Regions from separate parts of the Roseibium algae genome, predicted to be linked through region 1. Evidence: riboswitches for the same ligand, from Rfam matches in the RefSeq annotation. Region 1 holds a riboswitch; the other holds the start of a gene.
What was found. Region 1 has a riboswitch for thiamine pyrophosphate ahead of V6575_RS11975 (hydroxyethylthiazole kinase). Riboswitches for the same ligand answer to the same signal wherever they lie in the genome.
Positions count from the first base shown of each region.

Region 1 (5,504 bases):
GCCGCCTTAATGGAAGTGCGCTAAGGGGCTGTCTTTCCGTTGAGACTCGGATATGTCTATAAGGGTTACTGGTGCCAGCATCTCTTGATGGCATAATGCTTTTCAGTTTCTTTTGAAAGACAGGGTGGCTCCTCGGGCCCGATGCCTCTCTCTGTCTGTTGATCTCGCATCGGTCCCTTTTGGACGTGAACCATGCCGCTCTCAGGCGACGCCTCGAAAGCCCCCGATGGACCGGCACCTGTTGGGCCCAAAAGACCAGCACCCGTTGGTATGACGCGTTCTGCGCCACTGCTCGGCATTTCATTGAAGGTCGGCTCAACCCTGGTTTTTTCCGTCATGGTGGTGGCACTTAAAATTGCTTCCGAGCGGATACCAGTTGGGGAAATCGTATTTGCCCGCAATTTTTTCGGCATGTGGCCGGTGTTGGCCATGGTGGCTTTTCGCGGCGAGCTGATGATTGCTTTTCGCACCTCCCGTCCGCTTGGACATTTGGGGCGCTCTGCCGTCGGAATGACGTCAATGATTTTGTCCTTCACGGCCTTTTCTTTGTTGCCGCTGCCTGACGCTACGGCCATTGGCTTTGCCACACCTCTTATCGTGGTGGTGCTGGCGTGGGCGGTTCTGCGCGAGACAGTAAGGATCTACCGCTGGAGTGCCGTTGGTGTTGGGTTCCTGGGGATTCTCGTCATTCTATCGCCCCATATCGGCGAAGAGGGGTATGGCGGCAGCCAGACAATCGGTGCCTTGTGCGGAGCAGGCGCTGCCTTTTTTGCTGCGTTTGCGATGATTTTCGTTCGCAAGCTTTGTGAGAGTGAACGTACTTCGACCATCGTGACCTGGTTTTCAGGCTGCGCGACTGTGTTTTCCCTGCTCACCATCCCGTTGGGCTGGATGGTGCCATCTCAGGCGTGGGTTGTGCCGGATATGGAGACCGCGGGGCTGTTGTTGCTGGTTGGCCTGTCCGGCGGCGTTGGTCAGATTTTGTTGACGCAGAGCTATCGGTTCGCCGATGCCTCGACGATTGCACCGTTCGATTATGCCAACATGATCTGGGCTGTAGCGCTGGGCTATTTTCTCTTTGCAGAGGTGCCCATGCCAGAGGTTCTTATCGGGGCGGGTATTGTGATTGCTGCCGGTGTCTTCGTGATTTACCGCGAGCATATTCTTGGCCTTGACCGGACGAAGAACCGGCGCGCATCGTCGCCTTCCAAGTCCTGATCTTGACGCTAAAACGCCTTGAAGGTGATGATCGTTTTTGTGTCCTGAATTCCAGCGATTGGGTGGACTTTCTGATTGACGAAATGGCCAATATCAGCGCCGTCCTCAACATAGAATTTCACCAGAAGATCATAATCGCCGCTTGTTGAATAGATTTCCGAGGCGATCTCTGCATCGCCAAGGGAATTGGCGACCTTGTAGGTTTCGCCAAGCTGGCATTTGATCATTACAAAAAACGGCGTCATGGGGAGCTCCCGACTTTATTGATTTCCATCGGAATGGCCCATTTGCAGACCGCAGTCAATCTGTTGTGCCTGGCGTCAAGTCTTTGGCCGCTCGTTTGGCGGAAGTGATCCAAGCTGGTGACTTGCTCTTGCAATCGACCGAATGACTTGCTAGCTGTCTCAACATCTCATGGGGGTGCCCGGCGGGTCTGTCCGGGCTGAGAGGCAATAAGGCCAACTCCTTGAACCTGATCCGGCTCATACCGGCGGAGGGATTTGAGATGAATGACCCGGCTTCCATAGCCTTAATGACGTGTATCTGGTGTTATAATCATGCTTCCTGTTTATTGTCGGGGAGGCGTTGAATGACGACCGTTCCTGTCTCCCTTACGAGTGATATGATTGCTGCTGCCTTGCATCAGCTCAGGCAAAATGCGCCAAAAGTTCACTGTGTGACGAATACGGTGGCCCAGTATTTCACAGCCAATGTTGTCCTTGCGATTGGCGCTGTTCCGTCAATGACCATCGCCGTTGATGAAGTGGAGGGCTTTGCTACCAATGCAGACGCCTTACTGGTCAACCTTGGGACGTTGGACGATACCCGAAGAGTTGCCATTCCCAAGGCAATGCGGGCTGCAAGAGACGCGGGGAGACCTGTGGTTCTGGACCCTGTAAAAGTGCACCGCTCCAAAGTTCGATGCGAATTTGCTGTGGGGCTTCTGGCTGAAAAGCCAACATTGCTGCGGGCAAATGAGGATGAGCTTGGAGCGTTGTTTCCAGGGGGGGCAACGTTCGGAGATATGGCCGACAAGGATCGGACATTGGCCATGAGTGGACGGCAGGATCTGATCGGTGATGGGCAGAAATGCTTGCGCCTTGATAACGGCCACCCTCTGCTGGCACAGGTCACGGCGACCGGTTGTGCCGGAGGCGCTGTCATGGCGGCATTCCTGACTGTCGAGCCGGATCCGGTTCTGGCCGCAGCCATGGGATTATCTGTCTTCAATATCGCCGGTGAAATTGCCGCAGAGCGTGCGCGTGGGCCGGGGTCGCTGGTTCCGGAGCTGCTAGATGCTCTCTATCTGCTGGATGCTGATCAGCTGGACGGGCGTTTGAAACTATCGGATTTACAAGAAGGAACAGGGTCATGACGGCGATTGCTGTGACCATCGCAGGCTCGGATTCAGGGGGAGGCGCCGGAATTCAGGCCGATTTGAAAAGCTTCTCCGCCAATGGTGTCTATGGCGCAAGCGTGATCTCTGCTTTGACGGCCCAGAACACATTGGGGGTTACCGCCATTCATGACGTGCCCGTTGAGTTCATTCGGGCGCAGATAGATGCGGTCTATTCAGACCTTGCCGTGAATGCGACGAAGATTGGCATGTTGTCTCAGCCTGAGGTCATACAGGCCGTGGCAAAGGGCTTGAGTGAGCATGAGACCGGGCCGGTGGTTCTTGATCCGGTCATGGTTGCTGCGTCCGGGGATCAGCTTCTTGCCGACATCGCCGTTGAAGTTCTGGTCAGCGAACTTATGCCTGCTGCTGATCTTGTCACGCCCAACCTTCATGAAGCCGCGCGGATGCTGAAGGCAGACGTTGCTGAAACCGAGGACGAAATGCTTCGGCAGGCCGAAAGCCTCCTGGAAATCGGAGCCCGCACCGTTTTGCTCAAGGGAGGTCACGGCGTTGGTCCTGAGAGCGCGGATCTGTTGTTGAGCCAGAGCGGTACCAGATGGTTTAGAGGCAAGCGTTATGACACGAAAAACACCCATGGCACCGGTTGCACGCTTTCCTCCGCGATTGCTGCAGGACTTGCCAAAGGGCTTTCGGTTGAGGACGCGATCGCTGATGGCAAAAAGTACATCAGCGCTGCAATCGCGGCTGCAGACAGTCTTGAGATCGGGTCCGGGCATGGCCCGGTTCATCATTTTTATGCCTACTGGAGATCTTGATATGAGCGACACAGAAATGAAACCGGGGCTGTCTCGCCGATCTGCTCTTGGTATGGCTGCAGCTGCTGCAGGGTCCGTTTTGGCAGCTCCAGCCCTTGCGCAAGAGGACCAGGCCACCATTGAATGGAAAATGGTCACTTCCTGGCCGAAAAACCTTCCGGGCCCCGGTGTCACGGCACAGCGGATCTGCGATCAGATCGGTGTGATGTCACAAGGGCGCATGAGGGTTAGTCTTTATGCCGCTGGGGAGCTCGTGCCAGCGCTGGGCGTGTTCGATGCAGTGTCGTCGGCCACGGCACATATGGGCCACACGGCCTCGTTCTTTTGGCAGGGCAAAGCCCCTGCGGCTGTTTTTTACACCGCTATACCCTTCGGGCTTCTTCCGCTGGAGCATGTCGCATGGATTGAACAAGGCGGCGGGCAAGCGCTTTGGGATGAACTCTACGCCCCGTTCAACATCAAGGCGGTGATGGCGGGGAATACAGGTGTCCAAATGGGCGGCTGGTTCAATCGCGAGATTAATGGGCTTGAGGACCTCAAGGGCTTAAAAATCCGGATGCCGGGGTTGGGCGGTGAAGTTCTGCGCAGGTTGGGAGCGACGCCCGTCACATTGCCGCCTGGCGAGTTGTATCAGGCGCTGCAGACCGGTGTGATTGATGCCACTGAGTTTCTCGGCCCCTGGAGTGACCGTGCCATGGGCTTTCACAAAGCGACGAATTTCTATTATGCGCCAGGGTTCCATGAACCCAACGGAACCGGTGAGGCGCTGTTTAATAAAACGGCCCTTGATGGACTGCCTGAAGATCTGCGTGCCATCGTTCTTGAGGCTTGCCAAGCCGAGAATGGACGTTCCTTGGCTGAAAGCGAGTGGGAAAATGCAGGCAGTCTCGCCACGCTGCAAGAAGAAGACGGGGTGGTGGTAAAATTCTATCCGGATGATGTGCTGAGTGAATTACGAAGGATCTCGGTCGAGGTTCTGGACGAATTTGCGGCGCGTGATGATCTGAGCGGACGAATTCACGCCAGCTATGAAGCGGCAAAGGCGCGCTTGGCTCCTTGGAGCAATGTATCCGTGCGGCGCTTTCTGAGGGCACGCGACGGTTCTATTTGAGGCTTGAGCAGATGCACCCGATTTGGCGGATCAATATGTGATCAAGGCCAGTCGGGTGCCTTCAAATCGATATTTTCTCGGTCGCGGGACTTTTTTTATTCGGAACCAGGCGATTTCCCTGTGTGGGTTTCATCACCTGATTTCCTGCAGTCTTTATGGTTCCTGCGAAAAGTACCCAATGAATTGTCTGGGGTTGTTATAATTTTCCTTCGTAAAATTACAATGTACCGTAATTGTTGTGACACTGCTGCGCTGCCGCGAATTCTTAATTACTTCTACGTGAGACCAATATAAGTGTTGATCTCCCTACTTTCACAGCCCAAAATTATATATGGGAACAAGGCTCCTCTTTGGCAGAGGGGTGGGGAGGATACAATGTCGTGGGCATCTACTAAATCCGTAAATCTGACTTCGACGGCCATTGCACTGGGGCTTATGTGCGGTCCGGCTTTCGCCGGTGGCTTCGCCTTGCGCGAGCAGAGTGCTTACTATCAAGGCATGTCTTTTGCCGGGAATGGCACAACCGGTCCCTCTATCTCATCTATTTTCTGGAATCCGGCGACCATTACTGGCGCCAGAGATGGTTTTACGTTTGAAGCTCACAATGCGTTTATTTTGCCGCAGGCCGAAATCAAGGGCGATCACAGTGTGACTGTTCCGGGGCCATCGACAATCACCACGCCTTTTAACACCGGGGATATTGGCTCTGACGCCTGGGTCGGTGCGACCTATGCGTCTTACAAGGTGAGCGATCAGGTGTTTCTCGGGTTTGGTTTGAATGCGCCCTACGGGCTATCGACCAAGCCAAAGGATCCGAATTGGCCGGGCGCTGGCTATAATCGGTCCTCGAAAGTCTTTTCGATCAACGCCAACCCGATTGTCGGCTTTAAGCTGAATGAGATGGTCTCCATCGCTGTGGGAGCTCAAATTCAGTATATCCATGTTCGTCTGACGAATTCTGCAGCGGCTCCCGTGCTGTCTTCCGGAACAACATCACTGG
Region 1 covers NZ_JBAKIA010000006.1:214,321-219,824, forward strand. The annotation lists gene sbmA (peptide antibiotic transporter SbmA) at 1-24, shown strand, start outside; gene V6575_RS11965 (DMT family transporter) at 193-1,218, shown strand; gene V6575_RS11970 (Lrp/AsnC ligand binding domain-containing protein) at 1,227-1,463, opposite strand; TPP riboswitch at 1,625-1,735, shown strand; gene V6575_RS11975 (hydroxyethylthiazole kinase) at 1,808-2,593, shown strand; gene thiD (bifunctional hydroxymethylpyrimidine kinase/phosphomethylpyrimidine kinase) at 2,590-3,393, shown strand; gene V6575_RS11985 (TRAP transporter substrate-binding protein) at 3,395-4,504, shown strand; gene V6575_RS11990 (OmpP1/FadL family transporter) at 4,880-5,504, shown strand, end outside.

Region 2 (5,504 bases), on a different contig from region 1:
GGCCCGCTGGAACGCGCTTATTCCGCTCTGGTATGGGGAGCTCCCGCCAGTCTGAAAGGCACCATCGATGCCAATCTTGCCCGCTCACATACAAATCGACAGAAGATCGCCGTGGTCAAGACCAGTGGCCGCCACGCGATCACCCATTGGCAGGTCAAAGAACGATTTGGCCCAGAGGATCAGCCGCCCCTCGCATCACTGATGGAGTGTCGCCTTGAAACAGGCCGCACCCATCAGATCCGTGTCCATATGAGCCATATCAATCATCCGTTGATCGGCGATCAGGATTATGGAGCTGGCTACAAGACCAAGGTCAACCGTTTGGAAGACCCGCTGAAATCCATAATTGCAGACTTTCCAAGGCAAGCGCTGCACGCTGGCCTTCTGGCATTCGCGCACCCGGTAAGCGGTGAAACGCTCCGGTTTGAGAGCCCATATCCAGCTGATCTTGAACAGTTATTTCGAGCATTACAAAAATTTTAGAATAACATTTGCGTCAAAACACATGAAAATGGCGCATTCCTACCTATATTAAAAAGGTTGGTGCGCCATAACATGGGCACCGGAAATGGACGTTCGCCAAGGTTTTTCGGTCTAATATGCGCGGGGGAACTGCGCAATTCGGCTTTGAAAAGGGAACGTGAACTCGGGAGAAAGGGGCGCATATAATGGCCCGGAATGTACCTATGTTGACTGCTGGGGAAGGCGGATTAAGCCGCTACCTCGACGAAATAAGAAAATTTCCAATGCTCCAGCCGCAGGAAGAGTTCATGCTCGCCAAGCGCTACAAGGAGCATGAAGACCCGCAAGCTGCCGAACGGCTGGTGAATTCTCACCTCCGTCTCGTTGCAAAGATTGCGATGGGCTACCGCGGTTACGGATTGCCAATCGGAGAAGTTGTTTCCGAAGGCAATGTTGGCCTCATGCAAGCCGTCAAACGATTTGAGCCCGACAAAGGCTTCCGTCTCGCCACATATGCCATGTGGTGGATCAAGGCCGCAATTCAGGAATACATCCTGAGGTCCTGGTCGCTTGTCAAAATGGGCACGACCGCCAACCAGAAACGGCTCTTCTTCAACCTGCGTCGCCTCAAGGGCAAGATTCAGGCTCTGGAAGAAGGCGATCTGAAACCAGATCAGGTCAACCAGATTGCGACCACACTTGGTGTCAGCGCTGAGGAGGTGATCTCCATGAACCGGAGACTGGGCGGCGATGCCAGCCTGAACTCGCCAGTGCGAGCAGAGGCAGACGCTGGCGAATGGCAGGATTGGCTGGTCGATGATTCCGAGAGCCAGGAAACCTTGCTTGCAAACCAGGAAGAACTGGATGTACGCCGCAGGCTCCTGACTGATGCGATGGACGTCTTAAACGACCGTGAACGCCGGATCTTCGAAGCGCGCCGTTTGTCGGAAGATCCGATTACACTGGAAGATCTATCAGGCGAATTCGGCGTCAGCCGGGAACGTGTGCGCCAGATCGAAGTTCGCGCCTTTGAGAAGGTTCAAAAGGCCGTGCGCAACAGCGCCAGAGAGTTTGAGCGCCCAAGCGCTTAAGTCTCCAAGCAGGCACAAAAGAAGACCCCGGTCACACATGCGGCCGGGGTTTTCTTATTCTATGATCACCTCAGGCTCTATTTGAAGAACGGCCTGTATTTGGTCGATGGGGCCAAGTAGCTGCAGTCAGCGAATTTCAACCGCATAATCTTCGACTGGTACAATCTTTTCGATCAAACCATTTGTAGCCAGGAACTCCGAAAATCGTTGATATCGTCCGGCATCCAGAGCGGAAGGACGCAAGGCAAATCTCGGCAAAGTATCTGTCCATGCCCGCTTGTTCAGCTCATCATCAAGGTTCGGATAGGCCTTGATGAAGGCCTCCCATGCGTCATCAGGATGGTTGATCAGATAAATGGTTGCCGCTTCAATCGCCGCCATGAATTTTGCATAGCGCGGGTCGCCAGTTTTGTCTTTGTGAACCACATAGATAAGCTCATCAAATGCCGGAACGCCGTTTTCTTCAGGATAGAAAGCCTTCCCTTTTTTACCTTCCAGTTCGATCTGGGTCAGTTCAAAATTACGATAGGCTCCAATGACCGCATCGACCTGACCAGACATCAGCGCAGGCGACAGAGCGAAATTGACGTTGATTAGCTCAACATCATCAAATTCCAGTCCGACAGATCTCAGCATCTGACCCAACATCGCATCTTCAAAGCCGGAGACAGAAAAGCCAACCTTTTTCCCTTTCAGGTCAGTCAGTTCTTTGATCGGACCATCTTCCAGAACAATCAGAGAGTTCAACGGCGTCGCAACGAGTGTGCCGATACGCTTGAGAGGCAGGCCCTCATCAATCTGCGCATGCAGGGTTGGCTGATAGGAAATTGCAATATCTGCCTGGCCTGCAGCCACAAGCTTGGGCGGCATGGACGGATCAGCAGGTTCAATCAGCTCAACATCCAGGCCCTCGGCTTCAAAGAAGCCTTTCGTCTGGGCCACGATCACAGGTGCATGGTCCGGGTTGGTGAACCAGTCCATGAGAACTGTCAGCTTCTCGGCGGCCTGCACAGGCGTTGCAAGCATAACCAAGGCTGCTATTGCCGAGTAGATGCGTATTTTCATGAAATTACTCCGATTGAATGGCAACATCAGTCTTCTAGCTGCCAGGGAACCATTCGGCGCGTAAGTGCGTCGACGGAAAAGCGTAAAGTAAGAACCATCAAGGCCAACAGGATGAGCGCGGCAAACATGACGTCCGCCTGCATCCGCGCATTGCTCTGAAGCATGATGAAAGCGAGCCCGCCCTTGGCCCCGACCCACTCGCCGACAATCGCGCCAATAGGCGCAAACACAGCAGCAATGCGGATACCGGATGCAAGGGCCGGAAGAGCAGCCGGAATACGAAAGAACATCAGTTCCTTCAGCCGGGACACACGGTAAAGACAGGCGAGATCGACAAGCCCGCTGTCTGTCCGGCGTAGGCCGTCAAAAAAGGTCGAAGTGACGGCAAAGAAGATTACAAGCACGGCCATGACAACCTTGGATGCCAGGCCAAAACCCAGCCAGAGCACAAGGATGGGCGCGATAGCAAAGACAGGTAGTGCCTGGGTCACCAGAATAACTGGCAACATGGCTCGGCGTGCGAGTGGAGAAAGCCACATAGCAAGTGCCAAAATCGTACCTGCCAAAACCCCGAATACGAAGCCTAGAAATGTCTCGTAGGCTGTCAACGAGGCATGATACAGAAGGAAAACCCAGCGGTCCTGAAAAGCAGCAGCAACACGTGCAGGACTGGGAAGCATAAACGGCGGGATTTCGAGAAGCCGGACAAGCAACTCCCACATCACCACAAAGCACAAGATGCCGACAACTATGCGAGCTGTCGCGAGAATAAAATCACGCATCTTCCCTGACCTCCAGGAGACCAGGTAGACGACCAAATGAATGCAGATGCCCTTCAAAGAGAGCACACGCGTAAACGCGCAACAAATTCAACACAGCAGGATCTCCGAGCTTCGGACGAACCGAAAGCGACATAGGAGATCCGGGATAAGGCTAAAGGCTTCCGTCCCTTCGCCGGCATGACCCGGATCAGGTTCTAAGGGTTCAGCTCAAAGCAATCTCAGTTCCTGTACAGGAACACCCCTCGGACCAAATACAAAAATGCACCGGCTCGTTCATAAAAACAAGCCGGTGCAAGAATTAATTCACAGCAGAGGAAAGAAAACTAACCGGCGGCTTGCCAGGCAGCAACGGCCTTTTCAACGGCAGCAGTTCCATCCGCGCCTTTTTCAAGCGTCAATATTCCGCGCTTTCCGTTCTCATACAACATTGGAATATCGATCCAGCCGCGTTCACGCAGCAAGCCCATGTTGCGCTCCATTTCGCTCTCGATGCTCGACAGAGCGATCCAGAAATAGCCAGGAGACACTTTCACCGACGCCCCGATCAGGGCATCTCCCCGTGCTTCCTCGGTTGGCTTCATGACAAGCCCAGGAACATTCACGATCTCGCCCGCAGGGAAATCTTTCGGAAAATCAAATTTGATTTCCACCAAATGGCTCGCAGGCAAGGATTTATCATCATTCGGCTTGATCTGAATATCAACGGAGACATTCCGCTCCGGGATCTCGATAACAGCACTCAAAACGCTCTGCTTCACGCCCTCAAGATCCACGGCTTCAGAGACCGACCAGACAACAGTTCCCTGCGATGCAGTCCCAGCCCCGTTGGCATCTTCACCCTCTTCATAGAGGATCGACTTCTGCGCGCCCTCAATAGAAGCAACCTCTTTGGCGGTATCTGGTGTAACCGCCGCAATCGCACTGTCTTCGGCTGCGACTTCCGGTGCATCCATTGGAGGCAATGCTTCAGGCGTAGCCGTTTCGGGCTCGGTCGGCGCAGCAGGAATAACAGTGCGCGGCGCGCTTTGTTCGCCAGGCGTGATCACAGTCGTGGTCACAGTCCGCGCATCTGGTGCAGCTGCTGGCTCTCCGCTGGCATCCAGCAAACGGTCTTCGTTCTTGCCAGCATCCGAAGCTTCATCAGTCTTCGCAGGAGCGGTCTCGACGACAGGTGCAGAAACAACAGGGGCGGTATCTTCGCTGGTTTCAGGTTCACTCGACGTTCCAGCCATCATGTCTGAAACCATGTCTCGCTGGGAATAGACAACACCCGCGATCACAAGAACGATGACCATCAGGATTCCGACAAGAGCTATAGGCAGGAAATTTGATTTTCCACTGTTGCCGGGCAGCGTTGCAGAAGCTCTTTGACGATCACGCGATTTTCGGCGCGATTGGGTTTGGCCATTGTCGGCGGAGGCAGAAGAAACCAGCGGCTCACGCTGCAAAACACGGCCGTCCGCTAAGTCATCATCCTCAGTTTCCTGATCAGTGCTTGAAGCGGAGAAAGCAGGTTCCTGCCGTTCTTTATCACGTCCCGACGGTCCTTCGACCGCCATTGCATCTTTGGTGTTTTGAACCGCTTGATGCGACGCTTCGCCAAGATTACCAGCTTCCTCAACCACATCCTTCAAGGGAGAGGCAAGTGAAACAGGCGGATGAGGTTGCCGCAGCTCTGGCTCCACGCGAGACGAAACCGCAGGAGCTTCAAAAGCAGGTTTAGGCTGCTCTACAGGCTCAGCAATTGGCGGGCTGACATCTGCACCTGTATCTTTAGGCTCTGAGGAGCTTGGCTGCGGTGCGGGCTTCGCCTGAGGCATCAGCCCTAGGCTTTCGCGTGCAGCTTCAGCTTCAACCTTTCGAATGGCTTCTTCAAGACGCAGCTGTTCGGCTGTGATCTCGGAGGGTGAAAGCGCAGGTTCATAGGCCTTCAGCTGATTGACAATAGCATTCCGCGCCCGGCTATAAACACTGCGGCGAGCCGCACCGTTATTTTCAGGAAGCGATGCGATCGTCTTTTTCAAAATGGAATAGTAGTCAGCCATTGTCCTGCCAATCGGCTGTGCGCCGGTAAAAACTCATCCGTATTAAAAGGCTTATACCA
Region 2 covers NZ_JBAKIA010000001.1:638,092-643,595, forward strand. The annotation lists gene V6575_RS02900 (RluA family pseudouridine synthase) at 1-483, shown strand, start outside; gene rpoH (RNA polymerase sigma factor RpoH) at 669-1,553, shown strand; gene V6575_RS02910 (ABC transporter substrate-binding protein) at 1,680-2,618, opposite strand; gene V6575_RS02915 (ABC transporter permease) at 2,645-3,400, opposite strand; TPP riboswitch at 3,548-3,653, opposite strand; gene V6575_RS02920 (hypothetical protein) at 3,724-5,445, opposite strand.
Region 2: another riboswitch for thiamine pyrophosphate. It lies ahead of V6575_RS02915 (ABC transporter permease); the one in region 1 lies ahead of V6575_RS11975 (hydroxyethylthiazole kinase).